Regions from separate parts of the Paenarthrobacter ilicis genome, predicted to be linked through region 3. Evidence: riboswitches for the same ligand, from Rfam matches in the RefSeq annotation. Region 3 holds a riboswitch; each other region holds the start of a gene.
The links. Region 3 has a riboswitch for thiamine pyrophosphate ahead of thiC (phosphomethylpyrimidine synthase ThiC). Riboswitches for the same ligand answer to the same signal wherever they lie in the genome.
Positions count from the first base shown of each region.

Region 1: it holds a riboswitch for thiamine pyrophosphate, as region 3 does, so the genes downstream of both, JOE60_RS16050 (ECF transporter S component) here and thiC (phosphomethylpyrimidine synthase ThiC) in region 3, are expected to answer to the same signal.
Region 2: it holds a riboswitch for thiamine pyrophosphate, as region 3 does, so the genes downstream of both, thiO (glycine oxidase ThiO) here and thiC (phosphomethylpyrimidine synthase ThiC) in region 3, are expected to answer to the same signal.

Region 1 is NZ_JAFBCD010000001.1:3,510,543-3,520,548, reverse strand. Features, by position in the region: gene JOE60_RS16090 (Na+/H+ antiporter subunit A) at 1-1,636, shown strand, start outside; gene JOE60_RS16085 (Na(+)/H(+) antiporter subunit C) at 1,633-2,127, shown strand; gene JOE60_RS16080 (Na+/H+ antiporter subunit D) at 2,124-3,692, shown strand; gene JOE60_RS16075 (Na+/H+ antiporter subunit E) at 3,689-4,255, shown strand; gene JOE60_RS16070 (MrpF/PhaF family protein) at 4,252-4,530, shown strand; gene mnhG (monovalent cation/H(+) antiporter subunit G) at 4,520-4,912, shown strand; gene JOE60_RS16060 (DUF4235 domain-containing protein) at 4,985-5,245, opposite strand; gene JOE60_RS16055 (NUDIX hydrolase) at 5,282-5,959, opposite strand; TPP riboswitch at 6,113-6,249, shown strand; gene JOE60_RS16050 (ECF transporter S component) at 6,324-6,944, shown strand; gene JOE60_RS16045 (ABC transporter ATP-binding protein) at 6,944-8,506, shown strand; gene JOE60_RS16040 (energy-coupling factor transporter transmembrane component T family protein) at 8,503-9,297, shown strand; gene JOE60_RS16035 (GNAT family N-acetyltransferase) at 9,313-9,927, opposite strand; gene JOE60_RS16030 (penicillin acylase family protein) at 9,961-10,006, opposite strand, start outside.
Region 2 is NZ_JAFBCD010000001.1:2,680,850-2,690,855, forward strand. Features, by position in the region: gene JOE60_RS12180 (glutamyl-tRNA reductase) at 1-980, shown strand, start outside; gene JOE60_RS12185 (SDR family NAD(P)-dependent oxidoreductase) at 1,009-2,013, opposite strand; gene moeB (molybdopterin-synthase adenylyltransferase MoeB) at 2,053-3,255, opposite strand; gene JOE60_RS12195 (TetR/AcrR family transcriptional regulator) at 3,262-3,996, shown strand; gene JOE60_RS12200 (DUF3107 domain-containing protein) at 4,047-4,271, shown strand; gene JOE60_RS12205 (hypothetical protein) at 4,317-4,619, shown strand; gene JOE60_RS12210 (thiazole synthase) at 4,702-5,499, opposite strand; gene thiS (sulfur carrier protein ThiS) at 5,504-5,740, opposite strand; gene thiO (glycine oxidase ThiO) at 5,737-6,987, opposite strand; TPP riboswitch at 6,978-7,096, opposite strand; gene thiE (thiamine phosphate synthase) at 7,124-7,819, shown strand; gene JOE60_RS12230 (RNB domain-containing ribonuclease) at 7,848-9,311, shown strand; gene JOE60_RS12235 (DEAD/DEAH box helicase) at 9,590-10,006, shown strand, end outside.
Region 3 is NZ_JAFBCD010000001.1:2,340,901-2,350,906, forward strand. Features, by position in the region: gene trmD (tRNA (guanosine(37)-N1)-methyltransferase TrmD) at 1-521, opposite strand, end outside; gene rimM (ribosome maturation factor RimM) at 522-1,076, opposite strand; gene JOE60_RS10710 (RNA-binding protein) at 1,202-1,444, opposite strand; gene rpsP (30S ribosomal protein S16) at 1,446-1,868, opposite strand; gene JOE60_RS10720 (hypothetical protein) at 2,103-2,540, opposite strand; gene JOE60_RS10725 (VOC family protein) at 2,671-3,543, opposite strand; gene JOE60_RS10730 (amidohydrolase family protein) at 3,619-4,701, opposite strand; TPP riboswitch at 4,742-4,849, shown strand; gene thiC (phosphomethylpyrimidine synthase ThiC) at 4,844-6,634, shown strand; gene JOE60_RS10740 (alpha/beta fold hydrolase) at 6,622-7,344, opposite strand; gene ffh (signal recognition particle protein) at 7,400-8,983, opposite strand; gene JOE60_RS10750 (glucose-6-phosphate dehydrogenase) at 9,163-10,006, shown strand, end outside.

The DNA.
Region 1 (10,006 bases), 1.2 Mb from region 3:
GGCCATCCTGAGCTTCCTGACCATCGTTTACGGCTTGTGGCCGACGCCGGTGGACACCTGGGTGCAGCCGTACGCAGCGCTGTTTGCCACCAAGCCGGACGCGGCGGACGCCGGACACCTGGCTCTGTGGCACGGCATCACGCCCGCGCTGGGCCTGACAGCCATCACGTTCGCGATTGGCGCCGCCATGTTCTACGGACGCAACGCCGTGGCCCGGATGCAAGGACGCGTTCCGGACTGGGTGGATGGGGACCGCGCCTACCAAAACACCATCGGTGCGCTGGATGACGTAGCCGTGTGGATCACCGGCCGCACCCAGCGTGGTTCGCTCTACTTCTACCTGGCCGTAATCCTCACAGTAGCCTTCGCCGTTCCGGCGACTGCCTTGATTGTTGCCAACAAGCCATTGCCCGACGGCATCTACCTCATTGACCCGAACTCGCCGCTGCAGATTGTTGCCGGAATCGGCATCGTGGTGGGCGCACTGGCCGCAGTCCGGGCCAACAAGCGCTTCCTGGCCGTGCTGATGGTGTCCGTCACCGGGTACGGAATCGCACTGATGTTCGCGCTCCAAGGCGCACCGGACCTGGCCCTGACCCAGATGCTGGTGGAGACGATCGTCCTGGTGGCGTTCGTGCTGGCCATGCGCAGCCTGCCCGCAGAACTGCGGGACAGGACCGGCGGCCGCCTCCGGGTGATCCGCGTCATCATTGGCGCCGCATTCGGCATCACCATGATCTTCGTTGCCATATACGCCATGGGCGCCAGGGTGGCAACGCCCATTTCCCTGGATTTCCCGCGCTTGGCGTACGAGGGCGGCGGTGGCCTGAACGTGGTCAACGTGACCTTGGTGGACATCCGCGCCTGGGACACGTTTGGTGAGATCTCTGTCCTTGCCATTGCTGCCACCGGTGTTGCCAGCCTGATCTTTGTCCGCAGCCGCGGCGACCGGATCAAGACTTCGGAAGAGGTTCCGGAGGGAAGCGTGGGGCGCCGTCCCGGCGTCGAGCCTGATTCCCGCGCCAGCGTCACGCTGGCCGTAGCCAAGAAGTTCACCGACGTCAGCCGCGATGCGTGGCTGGTGGCAGGCCGTACGCTGGCGCCGGAACGGCGATCGATCATTTTCGAAGTCGTGACCCGGTTGATTTTCCACTCAATGATCGTTTTCTCCATCTACCTTCTCCTGGCCGGCCACAACCTTCCGGGCGGTGGCTTCGCAGGCGGCCTGACGGCCGGCCTTGCCCTGACCATCCGATACTTGGCCGGCGGCCGTTTCGAACTGAGCGAGGCTGCCACCATCAGTGCGGGGACCCTGCTGGGGGCAGGACTCGCGACGGCGGCAGCGTCCGGTTTGGTGCCTCTGTTCCTGGGCGGCCAGGTGTTCCAGAGCGCCATCATCGAGTTCTGGCTGCCGGTGTTCGGTGACATCAAGTTCGTCACGTCCACCATCTTCGATATTGGCGTGTACATCGTGGTGGTGGGGCTGGCACTGGACGTCCTCCGCAGCCTCGGTGCCGAAATCGATGAGCACTTCGACGGCAAGGGAGCGCCCCTGGCCGAAGAGGACGCCGCGATGCTGGCTGGCGAGGCCGCTGAATCCTCCGCGACTGTTGCGGCCCCGAAAGGCACATCATGAGCATCAACCTGACCCTCCTCATTGTCATGGGTGTGCTCTACGCCTGCGGTATCTATCTGATCCTCGAACGCAGCCTGACGCGCGTGCTGCTGGGCTTGATGCTGCTGGCCAATGCCACCAACCTCCTGATCCTGTGCACAGGCGGATACGCGGGACTGGCCCCGCTGTTCAGCAAGGAAACCAACCCCGAGGCCTACAGTGATCCCCTGCCGCAGGCGCTGATCCTCACCTCGATCGTGATCTCCTTCGCTGTCACGGCCTTCATGCTGGGCATCATCTACCGCACCTGGGTCTTGGCCCGCCAGGACGAGATCCAGGATGACCTTGAAGACGTCCGCGTGGCCAAGACACCGAGCTTTGATGCCGAAGATGACGCGATTGTTCCGTTGGAAACCTCGGAATTCGCAGTCACTCCGGTTGCCACCACCGACCGGAACAGCCCGGAAGCCACCGAAAAGCCGCACACCACTCCGGAAGGAGGCAGCGCGTGAACCTCGCAAACCTGTCGCCGTTAGCTGTCCTCCTGCCCATCATGGGTGCTGCTTTGGCGTTCCTGCTGATCCGGCACCAGACCGCCCAGCGGGTAGTGAGTATCAGCATCCTGAGCGCCACGTTGCTGTTGGAGTGCTTCCTCCTGATGTCCGTGTGGGACGGGGGCACCACGTCCGTGACCCTGGGCGGTTGGTTGCCGCCGTGGGGCGTTGTCCTGGTGGTGGACCAGTTCTCATCCCTGATGCTGGTGGTCTCCACCGTTGTGAGCCTGGCCGTCCTGATCTACGCCACAGGACAGGGAATGGCCGACGGCGACCATGAAGCGCCTGTCTCCATCTTCCACCCCACCTACCTGATCCTGGTGGCGGGTGTTTCCAACGCCTTCCTCACCGGAGACCTCTTCAACCTTTACGTCGGCTTCGAGATTCTGCTGACGGCGAGTTACGTCCTGATGACACTGGGCGGGACAGGTCCGCGTATCCGGGCCGGTGTCACGTATGTGGTGGTGTCAGTGGTTTCCTCCGTGCTGTTCCTTGTGGCCATCGCCATGATTTACGGCGCTACCGGAACAATCACCATGGCGGACCTCGCTGTGAAATTGGCTGATCTGGACCAAGGCACGCAGAACCTACTGCACGTGATGCTCCTGGTGGCCTTCGGTATCAAGGCTGCCGTCTTCCCGCTGTCGTTCTGGCTTCCCGACTCGTATCCAACAGCCCCGGCGCCGGTCACTGCCGTGTTCGCGGGCTTGCTCACCAAAGTGGGCGTTTACGCCATGGTCCGCACCGAAACCCTCCTGTTTCCGGGGGACACCCTCAACGTTCCGCTGATGGTGGTGGCGCTGCTGACAATGGTGGTGGGCATCCTGGGTGCCCTGGCCCAAAGCGACATTAAACGTTTGTTGTCGTTTACCTTGGTGAGCCACATCGGGTACATGGTGTTCGGACTGGCCATGAGCTCTGTCATGGGGTTGGGGGCTGCCGTGTTCTACGTGGCCCACCACATCACCGTGCAAACAAGCTTGTTCCTGGTTACCGGGCTCATAGAACGCCGCGGGGGCAGCTCCTCGATCGACCGTTTGGGTGGATTGGCCAAGTTGTCGCCCTTACTGGCGGTGTTGTTCTTTGTCCCTGCCATGAATCTGGCCGGCATTCCGCCGTTCTCCGGGTTCCTGGGAAAGCTGGGACTCCTTCAGGCAGGCGTGGAGCTGGGCACACCGTTGGCCATCACCCTGGTGGTGGGCGGAGTAGTCACCAGCCTGTTGACCCTGCTTGCCATAGCCCGTGTGTGGAACAGGGCCTTCTGGCGTAAACCTGAAGACGCCGAGTATCCGGATCCTGCCCTGCTGGCCACCAAAAACGTGGGCGTGCTGCCGCGGACCATGGTGGGCTCAACCGCTGCGTTGGTGGTGTTCGGCGTTGCACTGACCGTCTTTGCCGGCCCGCTCTTCCACATGTCCGACGGTTCCGCGGAGATCATGTTGGACCGGTCAGCCTATATCCACTCGGTCCTTGGCGACTCCGTCCAGGTTCCGCCGCCGGTGCAGACAGGGGGTGCCAAATGAGCCGCAAGCCGATCTCGTTCCGTACAGAACTTCCGCTGCTCATCTGGTTGGTGATCGTGTGGGGTGCCCTGTGGCGGGACTTCAGCCCGGGAAACCTCCTGTTCGGCGCGATCATTGCCGTAATGGTGGCCAAGTTCTTCTACCTCCCTCCCGTTGAACTCAGCGGCAGGTTCAACGTCCTTCGGGCTTTCGCTTTCGCCATGATGTTCCTGGGCAAAGTGGTGGCAGCGAGCTTCCTGGTGCTGTACCTGGCCACCGTCAAAGGACCAAAGGTGCGCAGCGCCGTCGTCGCGGTTCCGTTGCGCAGCCGCTCCGATCTGATGGTGACGGCCACCGGCCACGTCATCTCGCTGATCCCTGGTTCGCTGGTGGTGGAAGTGGACCGGTCAACGTCCACCCTGTACCTTCACGCGCTGAACATCTACACGGAAGCTGACATCGAGGAGATCCGTCAGGAAGTGCAACGCATTGAGGCAGGATTGATCCGCATCATGGGCACCCATCAAGAAGTAGAGGAACTCGGAAAAGAAGCCCCTGCGGGCACGGAAGGGGCAACGCTGTGAAGGACTTTGTTCTGATCGCGACGGCGGTGATCCTGGGTTTGGCCGCTGCCGGCGCCATTGTGCGGATCGCCATTGGCCCGTCCCTGCTGGACCGCGTGCTGGCATCCGATGTTCTGCTGGCCATCCTCGGCGCGGCACTGGCTGTGGACATGGCCGTGAACCGGCACCTCAACAACCTGATGCTGCTGGTGGCGTTGGCCGTGATTGGTTTCATCGGATCAGTGACCGTTGCCCGCTTTGTGGCCGAGCGGAGGGAACAGAACAATGAGTCCTGACGCCACCGGAATCGATGTTGTTATTGACGTGGTCACCGCTGTTTTTCTGGTGGTGGGAGCTCTCATGAGCCTGGGTGCGGCCGTGGGTTTGCTGCGCTTCCCGGACCTGATGAGCCGCATGCACGCCGCCACCAAGCCGCAGGTGCTGGGTTTGTTCCTGATGTTGTCCGCAATAGGGCTCCAGATGCGGACCTGGTGGGTGTGGCCGGTCCTGGTGGTGGCGTGGATCTTCCAGTTGCTCACGGCGCCGGTGTCCGCCCATATGGTGGGGCGCTCGGCCTACCGCACCAAGCACGGGCACCGCGAAATGCTCACCAAGGATGACTTGGAAGCCGTCGTCCAGAGGGCAGCTGCCGGGCAAGAGCCTCACTCTGACGTTTAAGGACAACGCGGGGTCATTCAGGGCCCATCCCAACTGCTGGGATGGGCCCTGAATGACCCCGCGTTGTGTTTCTTAGACGATGTCCTGTGACTTGGAGAAACGGGAAATCGCGCGCTGGGTGCCCCTGCTGGCGAGCACCTGGATCAGCGAGCTGACGATGGCAGAAATCAAAGCGAACGTCAGCGCGGAGCGCAGGCTCGATTCCATGTCATCGTTGCCCATGGGCGGCTTGTTGCCAGTGGCTTTTTCCCACCCTTTATTGACGAGTTTGGTTCCAACGAAGCCTGCTCCGAGGCTCACTCCGGCACCGATCAGCTTGAAGAAGAGATTCATGACCCAAGCCTAGCCGTACCAGCAAGCCCCGCCGCGCTACTCCCGGTTTTCGCGCTCCTTAAGGAAAGCAGCCAGGGAACCCGGCGGTCCCAGGACAGGCGCTACGGAGTGCTGGGCGGACCACACTGCATCCACGCTGCTGAAGCCTGCAATTTCCTTCAGCAGGTAATACGTGGGTGGCATCATCTTCAGCGATCCAGTGGCCTCCGCTTCCAGGATCCCCGCCACAGGCATCCACAGTGACTGCCACGCCTCAGTGGTTTGGTGCTGCGGTTGGTGGCTGGACAACGGCCTTGCCACATAGAAGAAGGTATCGAACCTCTTGGGCATGTCCACCGGAGTGATCCAGTTGGCCCAAGGGCGCAGATCCTCCGGCTCGATGGTGAGCCCCGACTCTTCCTGGACCTCCCTGATGGCGGCTGCCAACACGGTGCCGGCGCTGACATCCGCCTGCCCAGGATCTGCGTTGAGTGAAGTCTCCTGCCAGTCCGCGGCGTGACGCTTCAGGAGGTCCGCCGGATAATCCCACCCGGAACTGTCCGCCGGATCAACCCGCCCGCCGGGAAAAACCACCATGCCCGGGGCGAAGTCCATGGTGTTCACCCTGTGCTGGACGAAGGCTTCCAGTCCATGGTTGGCGTCGCGGAGCAGGATCACGCTGGCGGCCAGGCGCGGCTCGGCCGCTGCGGGCTGGGAATCGGCAAGGTCTGTCATGAGGCCATTCTCTCAGGTGCGTTGTGAGGCCTGCTCTGCGCTCCACGCGGCGTGAATAGCGCGTAGAGCGGGCCTCGCAACGGATTTATGACCAACCCCATGACCCCTGAAACCCCGTCAGGTGTAAACTGAACCCGCCCACAAGGGCAAGATTCATAACGACAGGGGAGCGCCGCCGTCGGACCTTGCAGCGATGCAGGTGACGCGAGGGCGCTGAGAGTGCGGACAGCCGCAGACCCTCGAACCTGATCCGGTTAGTACCGGCGCAAGGGAGTCGAGCTTCTCAGAGTGTCCGGATCAGGGCTGCGCAGGCAGTTGCGATCCGGGGAGCACTTTCCCCTCCTGTAACCTCAGGAGGCAGAAGATGACCACGGTAAGCGTGAAGAAGACCAGTTATAACTGGCGTGTAGTAGACATTGTGGTGGCGGCCTTGATCGCGATCGCCGGCGGCGTGATTTTCTGGGCCTGGTCCCAGGGTGCAGCGCTTGTTTCCATTCCCCTGAACGCCACGTATCCGCCGCTGACCGGCTTGCTTGCCGGTGGTTGGATGATTCCCGCAGTGCTGGGCATGCTCATTATCCGCAAGCCCGGCGCGGCGCTGTTCTGCGAGGCCGTGGCAGCTACAGGTGAGCTGATCATGGGCTCCCAGTACGGCACCACGGTCCTCATCTCGGGAATCCTGCAGGGCCTGGGCGCCGAATTGATCTTCGCGGCGTTCCGCTACAAGAAGTTCAACCTGCCCACATCCCTGCTGGCCGGTGCCGGTGCCGGGCTCTTCTGCGGCCTCAACGATTCCTTCCTTCCTTGGGGTTGGAACATCGCCTACGAGGCAATCGACAAGCTCACCTACATCACCTTCACCACGGTGTCCGGCGCGATCATTGCTGGCGGACTGTCCTGGCTGGCCACCAGGGGACTGGCCACCACGGGTGTGCTCAGCTCCTTTGCCTCGCGCAAGGCCGCGACGGAGCCAGCCTTCCGCTGATGCGCGACACCACCACCAGCGGTAACCCTGCACGGCCTGCCGCCATCGCCGCCGAGGGCTGGGGATGGCGGCACTCCGGCCGGTCCCAGCCTGCCATCCACGGCCTGGATCTGCGCATCGAACCGGGGGAGCGCGTCCTGTTGCTGGGCCCCTCCGGTGCCGGCAAGTCCACGCTCCTGCATGCCCTGGCCGGGGTACTGGGGGACGAAGAAGACGATTCCGACGAAACCGGCACACTGCTGATCGACGGCGGGGCGCCGCGCGGGCAGAGGGGCCGCGCCGGCCTCATGCAGCAGGACCCCGAGACGCAGGTGGTGCTCTCCCGCGTTGGCGACGACGTCGCGTTCGGCGCCGAGAACCTCGCCGTTCCACGGGACGAAATCTGGGCCCGCGTGCACGAAGCGCTCGACGACGTCGGGTTGCGTACCGCAGCCGGCGTCGGTGTGGCCCTGGATCACCCGACGGCGGCACTCTCCGGAGGGCAGAAGCAGCGGCTGGCGCTCGCCGGCATTTTGGCGATGCGTCCAGGACTCCTCCTGCTGGACGAGCCCACGGCCAACCTGGATCCGGCCGGGGTTCTGGAAGTCCGTGACGCGGTGGCCCGTTGCCTGGACAAGACCGGTGCCACGCTGGTTGTGGTGGAGCACAGGGTCTCCGTGTGGAAGGACCTGGTGGACAGGATTGTTGTCCTGCAGCCGGGTGCCCAGGGCGGCGGTGTGTTGCTGGACGGTCCGCCTGAACAGGTGCTGACCGAAGCCCGGACCATGCTGATGTCCGCCGGGGTGTGGGTTCCGGGGTACGTCCCCACGACCCGTGCCCGCAGCAATGAATCCGTCACGGCGCCGCTCCTCCTGGCAACCCAGGATCTCGCGGTGTCCAGGGAGAAACCACGCCGCAAGGGTTTCAAGACCATTCCTCCGGTTCCGGTTCAAGCCGGCATCAGTGCCCAGGTCCGGGAAGGGCGTGCCCTCACCATCACGGGTCCCAACGGTGCGGGAAAATCGACGTTCGCGCTGACGTTGGCCGGCCTGCTGGCACCCGTATCCGGCACGGTGAGTGCCGCCGTCGAGCTGTCCGCGGGCGCCGGAATTGACCCGTATGCGTGGAAGGCGAAACAGCTGATCCCACGGATCGGAACGGTGTTCCAGGAGCCGGAGCACCAGTTTGTCACCGGCAAAGTGCTGGACGAGTTGATGTTCGGACCCAGGCATCTTGGCCATGGCCAGGAGCGCGTGGACGAATTGCTGGAACGGCTGAGGCTCACCCACTTGGTGGATGCCAACCCGTACACCCTGTCCGGCGGCGAAAAGCGTCGCCTAAGCGTCGCCACGGTGCTGGCTGCCCACCCGAAGGTTCTGGTGTTGGACGAGCCGACGTTCGGCCAGGACGCCAACACTTGGGCCGAGCTGGCGTCCTTTCTGTCCGAGTTGCTGGATGCCGGAACGTCCGTGGTGTCCGTAACCCACGATCAGGAGTTCAGCGCGGTGCTGGGCGGAACCGAATTGCGGCTGGGACCCCTGCGGCTCACTGAAGCAACACCCCAGGAAGCAGGTGCGGCATGAGGGATGCCTTGAACCTGCGGGGTAACCACGCCCTCCTGACCCGAGCCAACCCCCTGGCCAAGTTCGCGGCGGTTTTCCTGATCTCCCTGGTGCTGGCACTTTCCATTGACTGGGTGTCCGCGTCCACGGCGCTGGTGGCGGAGCTGGCCCTGTTCCCACTGGCCGGATTGACGTTGCGGCTCTTGTGGCAGCGGGCCTGGCCGCTGATCATCGCGGCAGCCATCGGTGGCTGGAGTACAGCGATCGTGGCAGCTGACAGCGGTGCTGTACTGCTCGACGTCGGGCTCTGGTCCATCAGCGAAGGTTCCCTTCAGCTGGGGCTGGGTTTCATGCTGCGCGGTTTGGCGATTGCCCTTCCGGCCATCCTCCTGATGACCTGTACGGATCCCACGGACCTGGCCGACGCGCTGGCCCAGAAGGCCAAATTGCCGCACCGGTTTGTGCTGGGATCCCTGGCGGCGATGCGCCTTGTGGGCCTCATGGCTGACGAATGGCAGACGATCGGCATGGCGCGGAGGGCCCGGGGCGTCGGGTCCCACGGCGGGCCCTTGCAACGGATCAAAGCAACGCTGGGGCAGAGCTTCGGATTGCTGGTCCAAGCTGTTCGCCGGGCGTCGCGGCTGGCGGTGACCATGGAGGCACGCGGTTTTGGCGCTGGTCAGCGGACCTGGGCGCGCGAATCGACGTACTCATTCCTGGATGCGTGGGTGCTGCTGGGCGGGGTGGTCATTGCCGCGGGTGCCGTGCTGACCGCAGTGGGTGCCGGGACCTGGAGCTTCGTCTGGCGGTAGGCCCCGGCATTGGCCTTATTGCTTTGCCTGAACCTCATCCTGCTTGTCCTGGACTTCGTCGAACCCCGCACGGGTCAGGAATCCCAGCTGGGCTTCCTTGTCCGCGAGCTGGATGATGGGCCCGAACTCGAAGCAGGTGGCTTCCAAACGGCGGAGCGCTTTGGCGTTGCGGGAATCGGGCTCCACCACAATCCTGTCCTTGCCGGGCAGGGAGAACATGTACTTGATGAGCGAGGTTGCAAGCCGCGGCGTGAAGTGCGGAATGGGACGCGTGGCCGGAGCCAGCAGCAGGTGCATCCCTATGTCTTCTTCCCGCGCGGGGTAGGCCTCGCCCACGGGGTCGTGCAGTGGCTCGTACGTTTGGAACAGGGCCAGCGGCTCGCCATCGAGGACCACCAGGAAGGCGTGGTGGGTTTCCAGGGAGTCCAGGAACTCGTAGATTTCCTGGACGTGTTCGCGGGTGTGTCCGGTCATCCCCCAGAACTTGGCCCGGGGCTGGGTGACCCACTCGTAGAGAAAGTGGATGTCCTGGCTTGGATCCAAGGGCACAAGCCGCAGGGAACCCCAGCCCTCCAGCTCATCGGAGTAAACGGGTGTGCGGACAGAGAAGTCCGGTGCTGTGGTGTTCATGTTTCCTTCAGGTTCTTTCCGGGGGGCGGGTGGTCAGGCTTTGGTTAACCGGGACCAGTCGGTCATCACAGGGATCAGT
Region 2 (10,006 bases), 340 kb from region 3:
GTGAGCGTGAGATTGCCGGACAGGTACGCCGGGCCCTGATCAACGCCCAGCAAGAAGGAACTGCAAGTTCGGGATTGGTCCGCCTCTTCCAGGCAGCATCAAAGACCGCCAAGGATGTGGGCGCCCAGACCGCTCTCGGTTCCCGCGGCCTCTCCATCGTTTCCGTCGCGTTGGACCTTGCGACCGACCTCGCCGAGGATCACGACTGGACGTCCAAGAAAGTAGTGGTCTTCGGGACCGGCGCCTACGCAGGGGCAACCATGTCCCTCCTGCGCGAACGCGGCTGCACGGATATCTCGGTGTACTCATCGTCCGGCCGCGCCGAAGCTTTCGTCGCCACCCGCGGGGGAACAGCGCTCGACGCCGACACCCTCCCCGCCGCCGTCGCCGCAGCTGACGTCATGATCGGCTGCAGTGGCTCTGACAACCGCGTTGAAGCCGCCGAGCTGGCCCGCGTCCGGGAGAACTCAGGAAAACCATTGATTGCCATCGACCTCGCACTGACTCACGACTTCGATCCCGCTGTGGGCGAGCTTGAAGGGGTGGAGTTGCTGACGCTGGAGTCCGTCCGCCTGGCTGCCCCGCAAGAGCAGGCAGAGTCACTGTCCCAAGCCAGCGCCATTGTCACTGGCGCGGCATCGTCCTTTGAGTCCGAGCGCGAGGCCCGTTCCGTGGACACTGCCATTGTTGCCCTGCGCCGGCACACCATGAACGTCCTGGACGCGGAGATGGAGAAGGTCCGCGCCCGGCACGGCTGCACGGCTGCCGCTGAAGAAGTCGAGTTCGCCCTTCGCCGCATGGTCAAGCAGTTGCTGCACACACCCACTGTCCGCGCCCGCGAGCTTGCCGCCAACGGCCAGCAGGACCAGTACGTTGCCGCCTTGGAAGCCCTCTACGGGATCCAGGTGGAACAACCTTCCGCGGCCCCGGCCGCGGAGTGCCCGGTGGACCACGGGCAACTCCGCTCCGAAAGCGCCTGAGCTAAGGTTTCTTCCACATGTTGTCCGTTTACTGACGGACAGCGTCCATTCCCGTCAGCCCGGCGGACAGCTCCCAGAGTTTCTTCGCGTCCTCCCGGTCCACCGCGTGGGCGTCCACGCCCTGGTACCGCGCCAGTGGAGATTCCTTATCCGTAGGGTTGGCGATGTCGCAGTCCTCGCAGTAGACGCCGCCCTTGCCGTCCAGCGCCGGTGACGTGGCTGCCCACACTGACGTCGCCGCGCCTTGCACCGGGGTCTTGAACCCCTCACGGACGTTCCCCTCCTGGTCCATCCACCCGGCCGCCACCATTTCTTCCTTTGGCAGGTGGCGCTGCAACTCGGTCATGATTCCGCCGGGATGCACGGCAAAAGCGCGGACGCCATGCTCACGGCCCAGGCGGTCCAGCTCCACCGCAAAGAGGGCATTGGCGGTTTTGGCCTGGCCGTAGGCGCGCCACTTGTCGTAGCCGCTGTCAAAGTTGATGTCATCAAAGCGGATCGGCGAGAGCTTGTGGCCCGTTGAGGACAGCGAAACCACGCGGGCGCTCCCCGAGGCAACCAAGGCGGGCCATAAAGCGTTCACCAGCGTGTAGTGGCCCAGGTGGTTGGTGGCGAACTGCGCTTCCCACCCCGGCCCCACCCGGCTTTCCGGGCTGGCCATGATGGCTGCGTTGTTGATCAGGATGTCCAGCGACCCGTGCCCGGAAAGAGAGAGCGCAGAAAGGTAGCGGGACGCAAAGCCCTTGACGCTCTCCTGGTCTGCCAGGTCCATCTCTTCCACCGCGACGTTGGAGAGTCCTTCAGCGGCCAGCACTTCCCTGGCGCGCTCCGGCCGACGGGCGGGGACGGTGACCTCCGCGCCGGCGGACACCAAGGCCCGGACGGTTTCCAGCCCGAGTCCTGAATAGCCTCCGGTGACAATGGCTGTCCGCCCGGAGAGATCAATTCCTTCGATGACCTCCATGGCGGTGGAACCGTGACCGAAGCCGGACTCCAACGGGTGTTGCTGCGTGACTGTTTGTTCTTCGCTCATGGTTGAGCTTGACAGAAAAAAGTACTCCCGGGCAACGAATCAGTAAACGGGCTTGTCCGGCTCAACGTCCCGGACCCAGGCGAGGATACCGCCGTCGAGATGCCTGACCCTCGTATATCCGGCCTTCCGGGCCGCATCCAGAACGGCAGCGGACCGCGTACCGGCCTTGCAATGGAACACAATGTCCTTGTCCTGGGGCAGGGTTGCCCAGGATTCACCGGACAGGATCCTGCCTTGGGGGATCAGCACGGACCCCTCAATGCTGACGATGCTGTGCTCGCCCGATTCCCGGACGTCCACCAGCTCGAAGTCCCGCTGTCCCAGCCCGCGCTCCCGGAGCATGTCCGCCAGCTCCGTGGCTGTCACGGTGTGGGCTTGGTCTGTTTCCTGCACGGGAGCGATGCCACAAAAGGCTTCGTAGTCGGTCAATTCCGTCACGGGCGTGGCCTCAGGGTCCTTTGACACCTTGATTTCACGCCAGCTTCCGCCCAGGGCATCAAAAAGTGCCACCCTGCCCAGGAGGGAACGCCCGACGCCAGTAATCAGCTTCACTGCCTCCGTCACCATCAGCGATCCCACAGCGGCGCAGAGCATGCCGAAGACGCCGCCCTCACCGCACGACGGCACGGAGCCGGCGGGTGGGGCCTCGGGGTACAGATCCCGGTACGTGGGACCGTGATCTGCCCAAAATACGCTGACTTGGCCATCGAACCGGAAAATCGAGCCCCACACATAGGGCTTTCCCAGAATCGCCGCGGCATCGTTCACCAGGTATCTGGTAGCAAAGTTGTCTGCGCCGTCGAGGATGAGATCGTACTGGGCAAAGAGTTCCAGGGCGTTGGAAGCATCCAAGCGGACATTGTGGGTCACCACGGAGACCAAAGGGTTCAGATCGGCAATGGCCCGGCGTGCCGACTCGATCTTGGGGGTGCCTACGTCCGCGACTCCGTGGATGACCTGGCGTTGCAGGTTGCTGAGGTCAACATCGTCGTCGTCGACGATTCCCAATGTCCCCACGCCTGCGGCTGCAAGGTACAGGAGGGCCGGTGAACCAAGTCCGCCGGCGCCGATGACCAGCACCTTGGCGTTCTTCAGCCTGCGCTGGCCCACGGCGCCGATTTCGGGAATGATGAGGTGCCGGGAATACCGTTCCACTTCCGCCGGTGTAAGGTCCGGGGCGGGTTCCACCAGGGGTGGCAGGACAGCGGGCGCGGCGGTGCGGGCAGCAACAATTGAGGCCATACCCCAATGTATGCCCGCAGATACCGCCCGGTCATATTACCCACCGGTAGAGTGGTCATAACTGCAAAGGAAAGGCGGCAGACTGTGGCTGACGGCACACGGGCAAACGATGGAGCACCCGCGAAGCAGGAACGGACAAGTTCACCCCGATCGCCCAGGCTGCCAAGGGATGAACGCCGCGCACAGTTGCTGTCAGCAGCACTGGAAGTTTTTGTGTCCAACGGCTTCCACGGAGCAGCCATGGATGAAATTGCCGAGACTGCCCGTGTCAGCAAACCGGTGCTTTACCAGCACTTCCCCTCCAAGCGTGAGCTCTACATGGCACTGCTGGACAGCCACCTGGCCACCCTCACTGAGCTGATGCTCAGCGCCTTGAACTCCACTTCGGACAACAAGGAACGCGTCCAGGCCGTCATGCGCGCCTACTTCCGGTTCATCGCCGACGACGACCAGGCGCACCGCCTGGTATTCGAATCCGATCTCATCAATGATCCCGACGTGAGCTCCCGGCTGGAGACGTTCAACAAAACCTTTGCGGACGCCGTCGCGCACGTCATTGCAGAGGACACCAAGCTGCCTCCCCTGGAAGCGCAGCTTCTGGGCCGCGGCCTGGCAGGAATGGCCCAGGTCAGCGCGCGGTACTGGCTCGAAACAGACGGAAACCTTGACCTCGATGTGGCCAGCGATCTGATCTATCGTTTAGCTTGGCGCGGAATCAGTCGATTCCCTAAAGAGTCCTAGGCTACAAATAGAGGACTGACTTAACACTTGATTGGCTTGGAGGCCTTGCTGTGGAAGTAAAGATCGGCATTCAGAACGTCGGCCGCGAAATTGTGCTTGAATCCGCTTTGGATGCTGAAGCTGTGGCCAACATCGTGGCAGAAGCCGTGTCAAAGGGCTCTGAGCTTCGCCTGACGGATGAAAAGGGCCGGCAGATCATTGTTCCCGGCAGTGTCCTGGGGTACGTGGAGATCGGTGCTGAAGAAGTCCGCCGCGTAGGCTTCGGCGCTCTCTAGCCCCACCCGTCCAACCCGGTTCCGTTCAGCTGCCAAGGAGTCTCAATGCTTTCACTCGTCGTTGTGGTTTTGGCAACGGTTGCCACCGGGTTCATGGTGTGGGCCAACGATAAACGGCACACCACCTACGGCGTGGCACTGCCTGCCGGCGTCTCGGCGGGAGTCGGCGCCCTCAGCTGGATTGCGTTCATCAGCGCCGGGCTGGGCTATCAGCCAGGCGCCACCTGGATTCCGTGGGTTCTGCCCATCGTGATCGGCACCGCGGCTGCGGCCGCCGTCGTGGTTTTCTGTGGGCGGGTCCGCACCAAGCAAGACATTGAGGCAATGACCAGGGCTTTGAGCCTCTGACGAACAAAGAAGAATGGCCATCACCTCAGGGTGATGGCCATTCTTCTTTAAGGGCACATGTCTTCTTTAAGGGCACATGCGCTTAAAGGAACTCCGCCCGGCCCTCCATTGCAGAGGAAGCCAATGCGTGCTCGCGGCGCGGGATGCGGCCGGCCAACTTGGCCAGGCGCCCGGCGGTCACCGCGTGCTTGAAAGCTTCGCCCATGCGGATGGGGTCCTGCGCCCTTGTTACCGCAGTGGCCAGCAGGACCGCATCACAGCCGAGCTCCATGGCCAGGGCAGCATCGGACGCCGTTCCGATCCCGGCGTCCAGAACAACCGGCACCGAGGCCCGGGACACGATCAATTCGATGTTATGCGGATTCAGTATTCCCAGTCCGGTCCCAATGGGCGCACCCAGGGGCATGACGGCGGTGGCGCCCAGGTTCTCCAGCCTCAACGCCAGGACGGGGTCGTCGTTGGTGTAAGCGAAAACCTTGAAGCCGCGGTTCACCAGCTGCTCCGTGGCATCCACGAGTTCCACGGCATCGGGAAGGAGGGTTTGCTCGTCCGCGATGACCTCCAGCTTCACCCAGTCAGTCTCCAGCGCTTCGCGGGCCAACTCCGCCGTCATCACGGCGTCCTTTGCCGTGAAACATCCGGCGGTGTTGGGCAGCACCCGGATGTTGTGGTCCATCAGGAGTTGAAAGAGCGAGCCCGTCTCCGCCGGTGAGTAGCGGCGCATGGCAACTGTGGTCAGCTCCGTCCCGGAGGCCAGCAAGGCCGCACCCAACCCGTCAAGGCTGGGCGCTCCCCCGGTCCCCATGATCAAACGGGAGCCCAAAATGACGCCGTCTATCTCCAGGGCATCAGTGATGACGTTCGACTGTGTGGTGGTCATGCGGTCAGCCTCCTTGGACTGCTGTAACGAGTTCCAGTTCGTCGCCGTCGGCGAGCGCGGTGGCTGCCCACTGGCTGCGGGGCACCACCTCGGAATTGCGGGCGACGGCGACACCCAGTTTTCCGCCGTCGGTGGCCTGGCCGCGGTGGTCAAGGACCCGGCCAGTTACGGAGCTGACCAAGGTGCTGACTGACGACTCGGGCTCCACGGCGCGGAGTTCGCCATTGAGTGTGATGTTCATGCTGTTTCCTTGCCTCGCAGGTGGTGGTGATTCAGGGTGTCGTTGAAACGGTCGGGACGGAAAAGTGACCAGCGGGGATCGTCATGGCCTTCCATCAAGCCACACGTGATCTTCGCGGCCACGGGTGTGAGCAGGACTCCGTGCCGGAAGAAGCCGGTGGCGATCAGGAGTCCGCGGACGTATCCGCCGGGGCTTCCGATCCGTCCCAGCAGTGGTGCGTTGTCCGGAGTTCCGGGCCGGGCGCGTGCCGTGGCCTCCAGGAGTTCAAGTTCGGCCACCGCGGGGACCAGCGCCTGGGCGTCGCGCAGAAGCTGGTAGACGCCGCCTGCTGAAACGGCGTTGGATGAGGCGGACAACCCGTCCTCCCGTTGGGTGGCGCCAATGACCACTGTGCCGTCGTCCCTGGGGACGATGTAAACGGGCACACCCCGGACGAGTCCACGGACGGTGGAGGTCACCAGGGGCCGTAAGTGCTCTGGCACGCGCAGCCTGAGGATATCCCCGTAGACGGGACGCAGCGGAAGAGCCAGGCCGGACGGCAGCCCCTGCAAGGACGCTGCACCCAGGCCGTTGGCCACCACTGTTTCCGCTGCGTGGACCACGGTCCCGGAGCCGAGCTCCACCCCTGCTACCCGGGAATGGTCCCACAGGAGCCGGACTGCGGTGTCGGCAACGGAGAATCCTGCCGCTGCCTCCTCCACCCAACTGGCATCAGACGTTGAGTGCGCGGAGAGGATCTTCATCAGGCGGGCGGCCAACTGCCGGGGATCCACGTGGTGGTCCGCCGGAATTTCGAAGGCGCTGGAGATTCCAGGGCTGAGCAATGGCTCACGCGTTCTTGCTTCCCGCAGGCCCAGAGGTTCAACGCCCAGTCCTGCCGCCACCTGAACCAAGCGCAAATCCGCGAGCGCACGGCGGTCTGCGGCGTCGGCTCCCACGGCGAGGGTGGGCGTCGTGCGGTATCCGGTGGCACCCCCGATGCTGTTGATGAAGCCCGGCCACAGCCTTGATGATTCCACCATGAGGTCCAGGAGGTCTTCCTCCTGGTAGTGCAGCTCGCTGACGGGTGCCAGCATCCCCGCAGCTGCGAAGGTGGCGCCGGAGGCCGGTGCGGGGTCGATGAGAACTACGGAGCGGCCGAGCCGCCTGGCCTCGTGAGCTATGCCCAGGCCAATAATGCCGCCGCCGATCACGGCGACGTCAGCCCGAAGGGTTGTCCTGGTTGGTGCGTGGCGGGAGTCTGCCATGTTTCCTTCCCTACGCCGGTACTAGCCGGATCAGGTCAAGCGGTCGGCGCTGAAGCCCTCTCAGCCGGTGGGTCATATGACGGACGTCCCGGCTCCCGCAGTACCCGCCCAGTTTAGAGGAACTACTCTGGTGTGCATGACCCGGACTGACTCCCTTGATACCGCCCGCCTGTACCTGTGCACTGATGCCCGTTCCCGCCAAGGGGATTTCGAAGCCTTTGCCGATGCCGCCTACGCGGGTGGCGTGGACATCATCCAACTGCGCGACAAGTCCTTGGAAGCGGCGGAAGAACTGGAACTGTTGAAGGTCCTCAAGGGCGTTGCGGAACGGCACGGGAAGCTGTGGGCCGTCAACGACCGGGCCGATGTTGCCAGTGTTTCCGGGGCTCCGGTGTTCCATGTGGGGCAAAAGGACCTGCCCCTGCAGGTGGCCCGGACCCTCCTGCCGTCCACGGCGTTGGTGGGGCTTTCCACGCACACCCCGGAGCAGGTCAACGACGCCATTGCCGCTTCACCGGGAGAGGGCGGGCTGGACTATTTCTGCGTTGGACCGGTGTGGGCCACGCCCACCAAACCGGGCCGCGCAGCCGTTGGCACAGACCTGGTCACATATGCAGCGGAAGCCATGAAGAGAGCTGGGGAGACAACAGACGGCGCAGTAAAGCTGCCGTGGTTTGCCATAGGCGGCATCGACCTGGACAACGTGGAACAGGTGGTGAAAGCCGGGGCCAGCCGGATTGTGGTGGTCCGTGCCATCACCGAGGCACCGGATCCGACGGCGGCAGCCAGGGCCTTGGTGGAAGCGCTCGACGCGGCGGGGTACCGGGACTAACCGGCGAAACCGGGCTACCCTGACTTTCGTGTCACATCATCGGATCACACCCAATGTCCAGGACCCTTCGGACCAGCTCGGAGCCGCACTTGCTGCGCTCCGGACCGAATTGGAGTTGCCCGGTGGGTATCCGGCGGACGCCGTCGGTGAAGCCCGCAAAGCCGTCGAATCGCGCGCACTTCCGGACCGTGACCTGAGGGACGTTCCGTTCGTCACGATCGATCCTGCAACATCCACGGATCTGGACCAGGCCGTTCACATTGAACGGGCCGGCCAAGGGTACAAGGTCCTCTACGCCATCGCGGATGTCCCCGCCTTCGTGGTGCCCGGCGGCGCGCTGGACGCCGAAACCCGCCGGCGCGGCCAAACATTCTATGCGCCGGACAGCCGCATACCCCTGCATCCGGAGATCATCAGCGAGAACGCCGGAAGCCTGCTCCCCGAACAGGATTGCGGGGCGTTCGTCTGGGATTTCGCCCTTGATGGCGCCGGGGAAGTGCAGACAGTCTCGGTGGCCCGGGCCACCGTGCGCAGCCGCGCCAAGTTGAGCTACAAGGGGGCCCAACAGCAGATCGACGACGGCAACGCGCCCCCGGTGCTGGCGCTCCTGAAGGAAGTCGGGCTGAAGCGCGTTGAGTTGGAACGGCTCCGGGGCGGGGCCAGCCTGAACATGCCCGAGCAGGAGATCGTCCAGTCAACGGATGGAGGCGGCTACAGGATTGAGGCTGCCCCGTCCTTGCCCGTGGAGGATTGGAATGCCCAGATCTCGCTGATGACGGGGATGGCCGCCGCATCCATGATGCTGGAAGGCAAGGTGGGCATCCTCCGCACCATGCCCGCACCGGATGAAAACTCCCTCAGGCACTTCAAACGGCAGACCGTGGCCCTCGGCAAACCGTGGGACGGCAAGGTGACGTACGGCGAATACCTGCGGACCCTTGATGCCGCGGACCCAAAGCAGTTGGCCATCCTCCATTCTGCGGGCACGCTGTTCCGCGGTGCGGGGTACACCCCGTTCGACGGCGAAGTTCCCGAAGTTGTCATCCAGGCAGCCATTGGAGCGCCCTACGCCCACACCACGGCCCCGCTGCGACGGCTGATTGACAGGTTTGTCCTGGTGATCTGCGAAGCTTTGTGCAACAAACGGGAAATTCCGGCGTGGGCCCGCGAGGCCCTTCCCACGCTGCCGGGGATCATGGCGGCCTCCGATCAGTTGGCTGGACGCCTGGAACGCGCGGCATTGGACACCGTGGAGGCCGCGCTGCTTGCCAACCATGTGGGTGAGGAATTCACTGCGGTGGTGATCTCCGGTTCCAAGCCCACCAACGGGAACGGCAACGGCAACGGCGGACCGTACGGCACCATCCAGATAGCCGAGCCTGCAGTCACAGCCCGGTGCAACGGCACCATGGAGTCGGGAACGGAGGTCCGGGTCAGGTTGGCCACGGCGGATATTGCCAGCCGGGAGATCCTGTTTGACCTGGTGCCCTGACACCCGTCGTTGCCCTGATCCGGCCATTCTGCCCGCCAGAGGATAGACTGGCCGTGTAGTAATGGATGCCCGGTCGTTGATTCAGTTAATTTTTGAACTCAACAAGCCCGCCCCTACGCGATCTTGAGATGTACCAACTGGTCACCAGTGCCAGTACTTAGATAGCCCGCGATCGGCTTCCACTGGACTTGCTTGCGCGCCCGTTGGTGCTCCGGTACGGCTATGCCGCCCCCGTTGAGCATGCGGCGCCAATGCCCAAATGAATAAGGAAACTCCCTGTGAGTGAATTGCATACCCATGAAGTCCTGACGGACCCCACCGGAACAGAATCAATCGAGCCCGAGGAAACGATCGTCTCGAACGAGACGCCCCACGAGATCGAAGAGAAGTCGTTTGCCGACTTCAACGTGCGCGCAGACATCGTGGAATCCTTGGCAGATGCCGGGATTACCCACCCCTTCCCCATCCAGGCCATGACCCTGCCGGTCGCCCTGGGTGGCCACGACATCATCGGCCAGGCCAAGACCGGTACGGGTAAAACCCTCGGCTTCGGCGTGCCTGCCCTGCAGCGCGTAGTAGGACGCGATGATGCCGGCTATGACAAGCTTGCCGTTCCCGGCGGCCCCCAGGCCCTGGTGATCGTGCCTACCCGCGAACTCGCTGTTCAGGTGGCCAACGATCTCCAGACCGCATCA
Region 3 (10,006 bases):
GACTCCTCAATGAGGGACTCAGGGTTGCCGACGACTCCCGGAAGGAGACGGCCGACTGCTTCCACCATGGCCAGAACGGCCACCTCACCGCCGTTGAGGACATAGTCCCCCAGGCTGACGGGCCGGACAGTGAAATGGTCCTTGGCCCAGTCGATGACCCGCTCGTCGATGCCTTCATACCGCCCGCAGGCGAAGACAAGCTGATCCTCTTCTGCAAGCTCGTAGGCCAAGGCCTGGTTGAACCTCTCCCCCGCAGGCGAAGGCACAATCAGTACGGGCTTCTTGTCCCCGGCGGCTCCCGCCACGGACTCCAGCGCCTGGGCCCACGGCTCAGGCTTCATCACCATACCCGCCCCTCCGCCATAAGGAGTGTCGTCCACCGTGCGGTGCCTGTCGGTGGTGAAACTGCGGAGGTCATGGACGTTCAGCTGCAGCAGGCCATCCTGCCGGGCCTTACCAATGAGGGACAGTTCCAAGGGCGCCAGATATTCCGGGAAGATACTGACAACATCGATGCGCATTCAGGCATCATCCCCGGTGTCACCCTCAGGTTCCTCCGAGGAAGCGCTGTTGATCTCGAAGAGCCCCTCAGGCGGGGTCACCAGAATGTAGCCGTCCTCAATGTTGACCTCGGGAACGATCTCATCCACGAACGGTATGAGGATCTCCTTGCCGTCGGCCGAGGTGACGGTCAGGAGGTCCTGCACCGGGAGGGTGGTGAGGGCAGTGACCTTCCCTACCACCTGCGTACCGACGCGGGCTTCCAGGCCCACGAGCTCGTGCTCGTACCAGCCCTCGTCGTCATCCTCATCGTCGAGTTCTTCTGTTTCGATGAAGAGCTTGGCGCCACGGACGGCTTCCGCTGCATTACGGTCGGCCACTTCCTCGAAGCCCAACAACAGTATGTCCTTGTTCCACCGCGCGCTGCGAATGGTCAGCGGGCCGGAGGAAGCCGGCTCCACCACGAACTCAGTACCTGCTACAAAGCGTTCCGCGGGAGCATCCGTCAGTACCTGCACGGTTACTTCACCCCTGATGCCGTGGGGTTTACCGATCCGGGCCACCTGAAGCTGCATGGATTCCTCTGAATTTCTGTTCTGCCGGCCGCCGGGCGGGCGCGGTAATGAATGGGGATAAAGCAGTCCGGCCCCTCCACCATATTCGGTGAAGGGGCCGGACTTAAGACAAGAATTGCTGAGCGCTACCGGCGACGGTCGGTGTCGACGACGTCGACCCTGACCTGCTCGCCGCCCGCCAAGGCCGCAACTACTGTTCGCAAGGAGCGTGCAGTGCGTCCCTGACGACCGATAACACGGCCGAGGTCCTCTTGGTGAACGCGCACCTCGAGGGATTCCCCGCGGCGGTTGTTCTTTGCGCTGACCTTGACATCCTCAGGGCTGTCAACGATCCCGCGAACCAGGTGCTCGAGCGCTTCTGCCAGCAACTTACTCAGCCTCGGTGGTCTCTGCTTCAGCTTCAGCGGGAGCCTCATCGGCGTCCGACTGCTTGGCCTTCTTGGTGATGGCTTCCGGAATGATGACGGAACCCTTCTCCGGGGCTACGAAGGCTTCCTTCGGAGCTTTGGTCTTCAGGGTGCCTTCCTGGCCCGGCAGGCCCTTGAACTTCTGCCAGTCACCGGTGATCTTGAGGATCGCAGCAACCTGCTCAGTGGGCTGGGCGCCAACGGAGAGCCAGTACTGGGCACGCTCGGAAGCGACCTCGATGTACGACGGTTCTTCGGTGGGGTGGTACTTGCCGATTTCTTCAATGGCACGGCCATCGCGCTTGGCGCGGGCATCCATGACGACGATGCGGTAGTACGGTGCGCGCATCTTACCGAAGCGCTTAAGGCGAATCTTTACGGCCACTTTTGTGGTCACTCCTGTTTCTGAAACGGGGTTGAACCCGACGTTCTGCACCCGTGGGGCGGGCCATACTGGACGGTTCGAAGGACAAGATGCGGACACGGAGAGAGGGGCCGTACCGATCGAGTACCTGTCTATTGTGCCAGATACCCGTGGCAATTACGACTCACGCGCCGTAACCCGGCGTGTTTTACCCCACACGGGCCTGCACAAGCGGCGCGCGGGGCGGCCGTCCCCCTACTCGGACCAGACGTACAGCCCAGCCTTGTCCGCTTTTTCCACATCAGTTGCCAAGGCGGCCAGCTGCTGCACCAATTGCCGCGCGGCAGCGGAATCGAAGGGCATGTCATCCTGCTGCGCCCAAGCCGCGGCTACATCATCCAGGACGTTGCCGTCGCCTTCACTTTCGTAGGTCAGCAACTCAGCAAGGGCGCGGACCATGGCCTCGGGAACGCCAAGGAGGGAATCACTGGTGACATCAACCAGCGCCAGCTCGTAGTCGGCCCCCGACGCGTGGACGGCCTGGCCGGCAAGATCGCCCAGCTGCTCCACTTCGTAGTCGGTGACACCTTCGATGCGGACTGCGGGGCCGGAAACCCCGGCCCCCTTCTCCAGGGCAGCTGCCCGCTTGAGCGCTTCATTGTGGGTGGCAACAAAAATTTCGGCAAAGCCCATGGAGACTACTCTCAATCCTTCGTGCTGACGGGGCGGCGGCGCGGCACCAGTGGATGGACGCCGTCCAAATCCAGCCTAATGCAGCGGCAGCCGTGAGGGGTGTCGGCCCAAGGGCAGAAGCACCGAACCTTTAGCGGACGGCCACCCGGAGTTTGTTCTTCCACGGGTCATCAAATCGGAGTTCAAGCCCCGTGTGGTGGCTGGCAACCCCTGCCACCTTCAACCGGTCAGCCAACTGGGCAACGTCCTCGGAGGACGGCACCTCGATCAGGACTTCCCCCAGGCCCAGGGTGTCGCGGCGGGGGCCGGCGCCCCGGCTGTTCCACACATTCATCGCCATGTGGTGGTGATAGCCGCCGGCAGAGACAAACAGGGCCTGGCCATGCCATCCCGCAGTCCGCTCAAATCCAAGGGTCCCCACGTAGAAGTCACTGGCGGTCTGGACGTCTCCCACCTGCAGGTGAACGTGCCCGACGCCGGCTGCGGACTCCCGCTGGCCCGTTACGGCTGCTTCACTCAGGTGCTGCTGAAGGTAGCGCTGCGGAGGAAGCGCCACATTGTCCATGACAACCGTCCCGCCGTCCCATTGCCACTGGCTACGAGGCTTGTCGTAGTAGAGCTCGATGCCATTGCCTTCAGGATCGGTGAAGTAGAAAGCCTCGCTGACCAGGTGGTCGGCGCTGCCGGCAAAAGCGCGGGGTTCGAATTCGGCAGCCGTGGCAACGGTTGCGGCCAGCGAAGGCTGGTCCTCGAAGAGAATCGCAGTGTGGAACAGCCCGGCTTCTCCCCGACCGGGAACCTGGAGTCCTGCTGCGGGCGCCAAGTGAACCAGGGGCTTGCCGACGCGGCCAAGATACAGGCCGCCGTCCTGCTCAGCCACGACGTCCAGGCCGAGGGCCTGCTGGTAGTAGTCGTTCATGGTCTTCATGTCGCCAACCTTGAGCATCACGGTGCCCATGGTCAGTTCGGCAGGAAGGAGATCCTGTTTTGGTGTCGCTTTCATGTGAAACTCCTGGTTCTGATGCCGCCGGTTCGACATCATCTACCCTTATAAATTACTTGAAGCTTCAATTTATTCCTAACGGATGACCCGGCCCCGCAAAACAATGTGGCTGAGCTCTTGTACGGTTCCCAACTCCCGGCGTGGATCTGCTGCGCACACCACGACGTCGGCGCTGGCACCTTCGCTGATACCCCCAGCTCCCAGCCATTCCCGGGCGCCCCACGCGGCAGCCTCCAACACCGCGACAGGCGGCAGGCCGGCGTCGTGCAGTTCCTGCATTTCATCGGCGATCCTGCCGTGCTTGATGACGCTGCCGGCATCTGTCCCCGCGTAGATGGCAACACCGGACTCGAACGCCTCCAACACCCGCTCCCGGCGCCCCTCCCACAGCCGAAGCATGTGTGCGGCATACTCCGGGAATTTCCCGGCGGCCTGCCCGGCAATATCGGGAAAAGTGGCGATGTTGACCAGCGTTGGAACAATGGGAACCGACTGCTCAACCAGCCGCGGAATATGCCGGGGCAAAAGCCCGGTGGCATGCTCGATGCAGTCAATCCCGGCATCCAACATCTCATCGATGGTGTCCTCGGCGAAGCAATGGGCGGTGACGCGGGCACCCTCATCATGCGCCGCAGCGATGGCGTCCTTGACGGTCTTCGCCGGGAACGAGGCAGCCAGATCTCCAAGGCCGCGGTCGATCCAGTCCCCCACGAGTTTCACCCAGCCATCGCCGTCGCGGGCCTCCTTACGGACGGTCTCCACCAGCTGGGCAGGTTCGATTTCATGCCCCAGCCCGCGGAGGTATCGCCTGCTCCGGGCAATGTGCCGGCCTGCCCTGATCAGCCGCGGCAAGTCCCCGCGCTCCTGAACCCACCTGGTATCGGACGGTGAACCGGCGTCCCGGATCAGCAGCGTTCCGGCGTCGCGGTCCGCCACTGCCTGGGCCAGGGTGGTGCCGTGGTCCACCGCCCCACCGGTTCCGAGCCCGATGTGGCAGTGGGCATCCACGAAGCCCGGCAGCACCCAACCGTCCAGCAGCACGTCCGGGGCATCCACCGGCCGGTCAAACGTGAGGACTCCGTCCACGGACCACAAACCATGACGCTCCTCCTCCCCCGAAACGAGCACTGGACCGGTGAATTCGATGATGTTTGGCATGGGAAAAGCCTAGTCCCGGCAGCAGCTGTGGTAGCTTCGTCTACGACCACACGGGTGCCCTTGCAGGGGCTGAGATCGGACTGATGCAGTCTGCGACCGTTGAACCTGTCCGGGTAATGCCGGCGAAGGAAGTGAGTAATCCTTGAGCACCACGGAAACACAGCACAGCCCTGTCCAAAACCAGATCAGCCCTGTCCAAAACCCGGTCAACGCGGCCCGGAAGACGGCAGAAACCGTCACGCAATCGCTGAAATCCCACTCCTTGGCATGGGTGGAGGACCCCCGGACCGGCATCCGCGTTCCTGTCACAGAGATTGCGCTGGAGCCCTCTCCCAATGGCGTGGCCAACGAGCCCTTGCAGGTGTACCGAACAGCCGGACCCGGCAGTGATCCGGTGGTGGGACTGAAGCCCTTCCGCTCAGCATGGATCGAGGGCCGTGGCGACACCGAGCCCTACTCCGGGCGCGAACGCAACTTGCTCGACGACGGCAAGTCCGCGGTCCGGCGCGGGGCGGCATCAGCGGAATGGAAAGGCGGCCAACCCATTCCCCGCCGCGCTGTCGAGAGGAAAAGAGTCACGCAGATGTACTACGCCAAGCAGGGAATCGTGACAAAGGAAATGCAGTTCGTCGCGTTGCGGGAGAACTGCGATGTTGAGCTGGTCCGCAGCGAAGTCGCCGCGGGCAGGGCCATCATTCCCAACAACATCAACCACCCGGAATCAGAACCGATGATCATCGGCAAGGCCTTCCTGGTGAAGATCAACGCCAACATAGGCAACTCCGCCGTGACAAGCTCCATCGCCGAAGAAGTGGACAAACTGCAGTGGGCCACCCAGTGGGGCGCGGATACGGTGATGGACCTCTCCACGGGCGACGACATCCACACCACCCGTGAATGGATCATCCGCAACGCCCCTGTCCCGATCGGCACAGTACCCATTTACCAGGCCCTGGAAAAGGTCAACGGCGAAGCCAACAAGCTCACCTGGGAGATCTTCCGCGACACCGTCATTGAACAGTGTGAGCAAGGCGTGGACTACATGACCATCCACGCCGGTGTGCTCCTGCGTTATGTGCCGCTCACCGCCAACAGGGTCACTGGCATAGTGTCCCGTGGAGGGTCGATCATGGCCGGCTGGTGCCTTGCACACCACCAGGAGAACTTCCTGTACACGCATTTTGACGAGCTCTGCGAAATTTTCACCCAGTACGACGTCGCGTTCTCCCTGGGCGATGGCCTGCGCCCCGGCGCCACGGCAGATGCCAACGACGCCGCACAGTTCGCCGAACTGGATACCCTCGCCGAGCTGACCCACAGGGCATGGGAATTCGATGTTCAGGTGATGGTGGAAGGCCCCGGCCACGTCCCGTTCCACCTGGTCCGGGAAAACGTTGAACGCCAGCAGGAGCTGTGCAAGGGAGCCCCCTTCTACACACTGGGCCCGCTGGTCACCGACGTGGCGCCCGGCTACGACCACATCACCTCGGCCATCGGAGCAACCGAAATCGCACGGTACGGCACGGCCATGCTGTGTTACGTCACTCCCAAGGAGCACCTGGGGCTGCCGAACAAGGATGACGTGAAGACCGGTGTCATTACCTACAAGATCGCAGCCCACGCTGCCGATCTCGCCAAGGGCCACCCCGGGGCCAACGAGAGAGACGACGCCCTTTCCAAGGCTAGGTTCGAATTCCGTTGGCGCGACCAGTTCGCCCTGTCCCTCGACCCTGTCACCGCCGAGGCGTTCCACGACGAAACACTGCCTGCTGAACCGGCCAAGACGGCCCACTTCTGCTCGATGTGCGGCCCCAAGTTCTGCTCCATGCGGATCAGCCAGGACATCCGCGACGAATTCGGAAAGGTGTACCTTCCGGATCCCGCGGCCCCCCTGTCCTTTCGGAAGGAACAGCCGGCGGTTCAGGAGGCTTGAGCAGAGATACCTCGTCCGGCATCAGCCACAAAAGACCTGATGATACGGTCTCCGTCGGCTGAGTCCTGGGGCCGGTGCCCGCCCGCTGCTACACGGTGGACGGCGCCGGTTTCCCGGAGGTAACCCGCGATTTCTTCGTACAACGGCTCCCAGCCACCGGTGAGGACAAGGGTGGGAACACCGGGCACTATCTGCAGTGGCGCCTCCCACGGGGGAGCCTGCAGTCGAAGACGGCGTGCGGAACGGCGCGCCTCCGGCGTATCCAGGTCACCGGCTTCGGCAGAGAATGCGCGGCGGTAGTACTCGCGCTGGTAATCGGAGTCGTTGAGCTGGTTCCGTACCGCAAACAGGGGCTCCATGAGTGACCTGTGCGAAGCGGTTGCCGGGAGCTCACTTGTGAGGGACAAACACGCCGGTTCCACCAGGGTCAACGACCAGACCAGGTCCGGACGTTCAATGGCGGTCAGCATTGAGGAGATCGCGCCCTGTTCGTGGGCTACTACGTGGCCTCCGCCGGACTCCCGCAAGGCATTGATAATAATGGCCATGTCCGCGGCTACGTTGGATTCCAAGGGATCGGCGGTGGCGTCGAAGCCATGGCGCCTCAAGAAAAGTGCGTCATGGGACAGCGCCATTCCGTGCTGCTTTGGCCAGGCCGCAGCTCCAAAACTGCCAAGGCCGTGGACAAAAACTACGCGCTGCTTGTGCATCAGATCAGACTATTCCACGGCTCCGACATCCATCGGAGGCGGAGCCGTGGAATTCCTACTTGCCCAGGAACTTGTCGAAGCCCTTGGGCAGGTTCAGTTGCGAAGGATCAAAGTCGGCCGCGCCCTGGCCGAACGCCGCACCCGTGGGAGCGGCCGACGCTGCAGCAGACTTCTTGGCCTGGGCATCACGCAGTTCCTGCGCTGCCTTGGCCGGATTGCCGGAACGCGCCTTCTTCTTGGGGGCGTTCTTCGCGTTCTTGCGGCCACCACCTGGTCCACCAAGGCCGGGCATCCCCGGCATCCCCGGCATGCCCCCACCCTGAGCAAGTTTCTTCATCATCTTCTGGGCCTGTCCGAATCGCTCCAGCAGGCCATTGACCTCGGAGACGTGGACACCTGAGCCCCTGGCGATACGGGCACGGCGGGATCCGTTGATGATTTTGGGAGCAACGCGCTCGTGGGGAGTCATGGAGCGGACGATCGCCTCAACGCGGTCGATCTCCTTCTCATCAAAGTTCTCCAGCTGCTGCCGGATGTTCTGCGCCCCCGGCATCATCATGAGCATCTTCTTCATGGAGCCCATGTTGCGGATCTGCTGCATCTGGGCGAGGAAGTCGTCCAGGGTGAAGTCTTCCTGGTCGGCAAATTTCTTTGCCATCCGGGCTGCTTCGTCCTTGTCCCAGGCTTTCTCGGCCTGTTCGATCAGGGTGAGGACGTCACCCATGTCCAGGATCCTCGAGGCCATACGGTCCGGGTGGAAGAGTTCGAAGTCGTCCAGGCCTTCACCAGTGGACGCGAACATCACGGGCTTGCCGGTCACAGATGCCACCGACAACGCGGCACCACCGCGGGCGTCGCCGTCGAGCTTGGACAGCACGATGCCCGTGAAGTTGACGCCTTCATCGAAGGCCATGGCCGTGTTGACGGCGTCCTGGCCGATCATGGAGTCGATCACGAAGAGGACTTCGTTGGGAATGATCGCCTGGCGGATGCGGCGAGCCTGGTCCATCATTTCGGCATCGACGCCAAGGCGGCCGGCGGTGTCAACAATGACGACGTCGTGCAGCTTCTGGCGGGCTTCCTCCACGCCGGCCTTGGCAACTGCCACGGGATCGCCGGCGGGGTGGTCCAGCTCGGTGGACGTGGCGCCCGGGTGCGGCGCGAACACAGGAACACCCGCGCGCTGGCCAACCACCTGGAGTTGGGTAACGGCATTGGGACGCTGGAGGTCACAGGCCACCAGCATGGGGCTGTGGCCCTGCGACTTGAGCCACTTGGACAACTTGCCCGCCAAGGTGGTCTTACCGGCACCCTGCAGGCCCGCAAGCATGATGATGGTGGGGCCGTTCTTGGCCAAACGGATGCGGCGGGTCTCGCCACCGAGGATCTCCTGGAGTTCCTCGTTGACGATCTTGACGATCTGCTGGCTGGGGTTCAGCGCCCCCGAAACCTCTGCGCCCAGGGCACGCTCGCGGATGCGGCCCGTGAATTCACGGACCACGGACACGGCAACATCTGCGTCCAACAGGGCGCGGCGGATCTCCCGGACGGTGGCATCAACGTCAGCCTCGGTGAGGCGGCCCTTGCCACGAAGGTTCTTGAAGGTTGCTGTCAACCGGTCAGAGAGTGAATTGAACACGCGCCGTGCACTTCTTTCGATGGTCTGCTAATGGCGGCCAAGCGACTCGCCAGAGTCTTGACTGTGTCTTGTCCCGGATATTTGCCTCGATACCTGCAACTACCGACAAATCCGATCCAACTGCGGGACTCGACTATCTAGGGTACCAAGTCGCACCTCCAAGATGGCATGCTGGCACAGTGACCAGTCAAACAACTGTAAAAACGTTGCTCATCCTCGGTGCGTCCGGGGACCTCACCGGCAGGCTCCTGCTGCCCGGCCTGGCCGGACTCCTGGCCGGCGGGGGCGCTTCCGGCCTCCGGCTGGTGGGCGCCGGGTCCGATCCCTGGACCCCCAACCAATGGCTGGAACGGGTTGAGGGCGCCTTCGACACCGCATTAAAAGCCACTGACGACGCCGGGCGGACGGCCCTGGACGCAGTAGTGGCTACCACTGAATACCACCAAGTGGACGTGACCGCCGATGGTCCCCTGGCCGCCCTCCTGCAAACCCTTGAAGGACCGGTGGCCATCTACTTTGCCCTGCCACCGCACATCAGCCAGAAAGCCTGTGAGGTCCTGCGCCGCGAGCAGCTCCCCGCAGGCACCCGCCTGGTCATGGAGAAGCCGTTCGGATCCGGCACGGAATCCGCCCATGCGTTGAACAAGACCCTTGCGGCCCTGGTCCCGGAGGACCGCATCCACCGCGTTGACCACTTCCTGGGCAAGGCCACGGTCCTGAACATCCTGGGCCTGCGTTTCGCCAACAGGTTCCTGGAGCCCGTATGGAACCGGGACCACATCGAGAAGGTGGAGGTCATCTTCGACGAGGACCTCGCGCTTGAGGGGCGCGCCCGCTACTACGACACTGCAGGCGCCCTGCGCGACATGATCCAAAGCCACCTCCTGCACATCATGGCGTTCCTTGCCATCGACGCGCCGGCCACCATCGAGGAGCGGGACCTGCGGGATGCGGTAGCCACCGTGCTGAGGGCCAGCAGCATCAAGGCCCCTTATGGCGAGTCATCCCGGCGCGCCCGGTACA